Regions from separate parts of the Mesorhizobium sp. M7A.F.Ca.US.002.01.1.1 genome, predicted to be linked through region 1. Evidence: predicted binding sites of a transcription regulator. Region 1 holds the regulator's gene; the other holds the start of a gene.
What was found. The regulator LexA, encoded in region 1, represses DNA repair genes until DNA is damaged. The targets are predictions, from matches to a motif close to TGTTCNNNNTGTGTTCNG.
Positions count from the first base shown of each region.

Region 2: a site for LexA is predicted at 1,092-1,109, ahead of EN932_RS06385 (metallopeptidase family protein). Genes of this name have one in related genera too.

Region 1 covers NZ_RZQE01000170.1:5,346-7,530, forward strand. The annotation lists gene EN932_RS17735 (ComEC/Rec2 family competence protein) at 1-809, shown strand, start outside; gene lexA (transcriptional repressor LexA) at 803-1,543, opposite strand; gene kynU (kynureninase) at 1,954-2,185, opposite strand, start outside.
Region 2 covers NZ_RZQE01000034.1:11,593-13,777, reverse strand. The annotation lists gene EN932_RS06395 (DUF6504 family protein) at 1-104, opposite strand, end outside; gene EN932_RS38735 (hypothetical protein) at 46-1,068, opposite strand; gene EN932_RS06385 (metallopeptidase family protein) at 1,251-1,673, shown strand; gene EN932_RS06380 (DUF1737 domain-containing protein) at 1,862-2,068, opposite strand; gene EN932_RS06375 (CoA ester lyase) at 2,120-2,185, opposite strand, start outside.

The DNA.
Region 1 (2,185 bases):
GGCCAGCTCTCTACCTGATGGGCAAGGGCCTGACGATGATGATCGCCATATCGGGCTGGATCTCCGAGCGTTCGCCTGTCGATGGGGTCGGGCTGATTTCGCAACAGTCGATCCTGCTGGTGGCCATTGCCCTGGTCATCGCGACGATGGCGACGACATGGCTGCGGCTCGCGGCTCTGCCATTCGCGTTGGCAGGCTTGCTGACCGTCTCGGATACGCGCACGCCCGATGTGCTGATCTCGGAAGACGCCCGGCTGGTGGCGTTGCCGATCGGTGGCGGTGAGCTTGCCGTTAGCCGGCAACGGCCGAATGGATTCACCGTCGACAACTGGAAACGCGCGCTGACATCGGAAACCATCGTCGTTCCGGAAGTGTTCGACAACAGCGATGGGCAATTCGACGTCGCGGATGCCGTTGAGCTACCGCCGGGATCGCCGTTCTATTGCTCCTCAGGCGTTTGCGTGGCCAGGCACATGTCCGGTGCGATCATTGCCTATGTCGAGGACCGCAAGGACACCTGGAAAGCCTGCGGCTTCGCCGAGCTGATCGTCGTCAACGACGCCACCGCCTATGACGCCTGTCACAACCCGCTGGTTCTGGTCATCACCAAGCGGCAACTGGCTCGCAAAGGCAGTGCCGCGGTCTTCTTCGATCGCCAATCGGCGACCACGCCGGCGACGATCAGCTTCGCGGTGGACAGCCCATATCGGCCCTGGCACACGCAACGCAAATACTCTCGCGAGGCGAGGGGGCTGGCACCCTTCAAGAAACCCGAGAAGCCAGTGGTCAACCCACAGCCGTCTCAGTAGCGACGGATCAGGCCGACGAGCTTGCCTTGCACCTTGACCCTGTCCGGCCCGAAAATCCGTGTCTCATAGGCTGGATTGGCGGCTTCGAGGGCAATCGAGGCGCCCTTGCGGCGGAACCGCTTCAGCGTCGCTTCCTCTTCATCGACCAGCGCCACGATGATCTCGCCGGGGCTGGCCGTGTCGGCGTTACGGATGATAACGGTGTCGCCGTCGAAGATGCCGGCCTCGATCATCGAATCGCCCTTGACCTCCAGTGCATAGTGCGCGCCGCCCATGATCATGTCCGGCGGCACCGAAATCGAATGCGTCTGATGTTGGATGGCATCGATCGGCACGCCGGCGGCGATGCGACCCATGACCGGGATCGAAACGGCAGAGACCGCATCGTCGTCATTGCCGGGCGAAGGCATCCGCGAAGGCGCCGGCTTGATCTGCCGGCCAAGAGCACCACCCTGACCAAGACTGCCCTGGATGACGCTTGGCGAAAACTTCTTTGCCGCATTGAGGCCTGGCGCGATGGAGTCCGGCAGCCGCAGCACTTCCAGCGCGCGGGCCCGATTGGGCAGCCGGCGGATAAAGCCGCGCTCCTCAAGGGCCGTGATCAGCCGATGAATCCCGGATTTGGAGGCAAGGTCGAGCGCCTCCTTCATCTCGTCGAAGGATGGCGGAATGCCGCTCTCCTTCAGGCGTTCATGGATGAACATCAGCAGTTCATGTTGCTTGCGTGTCAGCATGGCGGCCCCCAGGTTCCCTGAAACCAGAATCGAAAAACAAACCCAGAACAAACACTATCTGTTCCAGTTGTGTTCTGCAACCGTTTAAAGTTTAATGAATTTGTTAAGGCTGCTGAAATTATTTGGCGCTTGCCAGCGGGTTACGATCGACGGGCGCCACCTTCGGCAATGCGCCTGCTCACATTGAAATTGTTATGGTTAATGACCTGTGGCTTATCCCCTACCAAAGCTTGGCATTATCTGTCGATCGACCTCGACAAGGAGCGATTGCAACCTTCGGGACGTTGGTTGGCCGTGAACGAAACGGAGCCAAAACGCCAACGTCAGTTGGGCATTTTGGCTGGAAATTCAGCTCTCCGTCATTTGCCAGGCAGTGAGGGCAGCGACGGCGGATCGCCGGGATCGGTGCGTCAGGTAACGGCTTCCTTGACGGCGAAACGCTGGTCCTTCCATGCACCCGTGCGCAGAATGTCTTCCAGAACCTCAACCGCCAGCCACACATCCTTGTAGCTGACATAGAGCGGCGTGAAGCCGAAACGGATGGTCGACGGTGCGCGGAAGTCACCGATCACCCCGCGCTCGATCAGCGCCCGCATGATTTGATAGCCATGGTCGTGAAGGAACGACACCTGGCTGCCGCGC
Region 2 (2,185 bases), on a different contig from region 1:
GCGCGCGCATCGGCGATGCCCATGTCGCGCTTCAGGTGCAGCGCCTCAGCCCGCTCGTCGAGGGCCGAGATGCGCTGTGCGTTGCGGTCGCGATGGCTGATCACGAGCGGCGGGTGAGATGGGTGATCCGACGGCCGGGAACGCCAGGACCGCCCCAGACGCTGGCGCAGGATCCTTTCCGCCGCCAGATAGGGAAACCACAGGGACAGGATTCTTTGCCCGGTCTCTTGCCTCGCCCGCTCTTTCGTCGAATGCGCGTTCATCGGGGTTCCACTCCAGTGTGAATTGTCCAGGCAGGGCCGTGCGGCTCTTGCCGATGGTGAGGGTGAAGGCCGGGCGGCCGATCGAGCCGGCCAGCGGCCCGGCGATGGTGTCGCGCGGCACCGCCGGCGCCGAGGCGACGATGAGGCGGACGGGTGCCGCCGTCGGTTCGGGCCCAGCCGCCTGCCGCAGCAGGAACACCGGCCGGCCGGCCGCTTGCGCCCTTGCATGCAGCCGGCGTGTCGCGGTCAGGTCAAGCCGCTGCGGATTGCCGCGGATTTCCAGGATGACGGCGGCGAGCGCCGTCATCCGGGCCGCCTCCTCGGCGACCCACAGTGCATCGACGAGCCTTGGCGCCTCAGAAAACAGCAATTGCTCCGGCTCGATGCCGAACGAGGCGTGAAGCCCCCTGGCATAGGGAAAGCCGGCCTCGCGAAAAATCTCCGATGTGCCGATCCACAGCACCGGCAGCCCCGGCGTTTGCTTGAGGATCAGGCTGGTGAGCGACAAAGCGAAGCCGGCGACGGCCCCGGCATCGCGGGTTTCAAGCCCATGGATTTCGCTCAGGGCGGCCTTCGGCAGCCCGCCGCTCAGGGCGGCATCGAGGCGCCCGACGCCGATAGGCAGGAACGCATCCGGCAACGCCGCGGCAATGCCACGCCGGACGATTGTGAGATCAGTGTTGACGTCAGCATCAAAGGGTGCGGCTGCCGGCGCAGCCAAGCGCTCGGGCAGCGTTCCCTCGATGTTCGCGATCTGGCGGCGCAGGGCAAAAACAGTCTCCCGCGCCACGGCGGTCATCGCCATGACGGTCAGCTTCCACTCACAATTGTTCCTGTTATGTTCCTATAGATTCCAGAGCGCATCCCAAGAGTCAAGCAGAGTCATGGAGAATTTATTCCTCTCTGCAGGGATGGCGCAGGCGCATCGGCCCGTTCATTTGCCGATTCCGGTGCGAAAGCCTATATGCCGGGATCAAAGGACAAAGCATGGCCCGCATCTACAAGACCCGCACCTGGCACGACGAACTCTCGCCCTCGATGGACGAAATGGAGTTCCTGGCGCTGGAGGCGTACGCCCATCTGCCGGAGGATTTTCGCAAGCTGACCGGCGAGATCGTCATCCAGATCGCCGAATTCCCAACCGACGAAATCATGGACGATCTGTCGCTGGAAACGCCATTCGACCTGCTCGGCCTGTTCGAGGGACGCGGCATCGCCGAGCGCTGGAACCCGCAGACCGGCGAAGGCCCGAACCGCATCACGCTCTACCGCCGCGCCATCCTCGATTACTGGTCCGAGAACGAAGAGACGCTGGGCGACATCGTCACCCACGTGCTGATCCACGAGATCGGCCACCATTTCGGCCTGTCGGACGAAGATATGGAGAAGATCGAAGAGGCGGCGGAGTAGGGGTGCGCTGATATTCAGGTGATGCCGGCCTGCAAATGATGGCTTCCTGCGCTTCCCCGCTCTACCGCGTCGCGGTAGAACTGTGCTCACGTACCCAAAAGTACGCTCCGCTCCGGTTCTCGGAAACCACCATTTTCGACTCGGCCTGACCTGAATCTCAACACACCCTGCGTCGGAGCTTTTCAAATCTACCAGTCACTCAGCTTGGTATCGGGCCCGTATTCCTGACCGTCGATATCCTTGACCACGGCCTGGCCGCAACGCATCGCTTTGGCCTTCTTGTCGTAGGCATAGGTCGGCGAGCCGAACAAATGCCAGCCCTTGTTCAGCGCCGCTGTCACCTTGTGGCAGAAGCTGGCATCGTCCGGAGCGGACAGAAAGCGGTAGAGTTTCATTGTTCAATTCCTGTCGTGAGTAGCTGTAGCCCGCTCGCATCCATCGAGCATTTATGACCCGATGGCGGCTGCCTTCGCCAGCAGTTTTTCGGCCTGCGCCAGGTGCAGCCGCTCGAC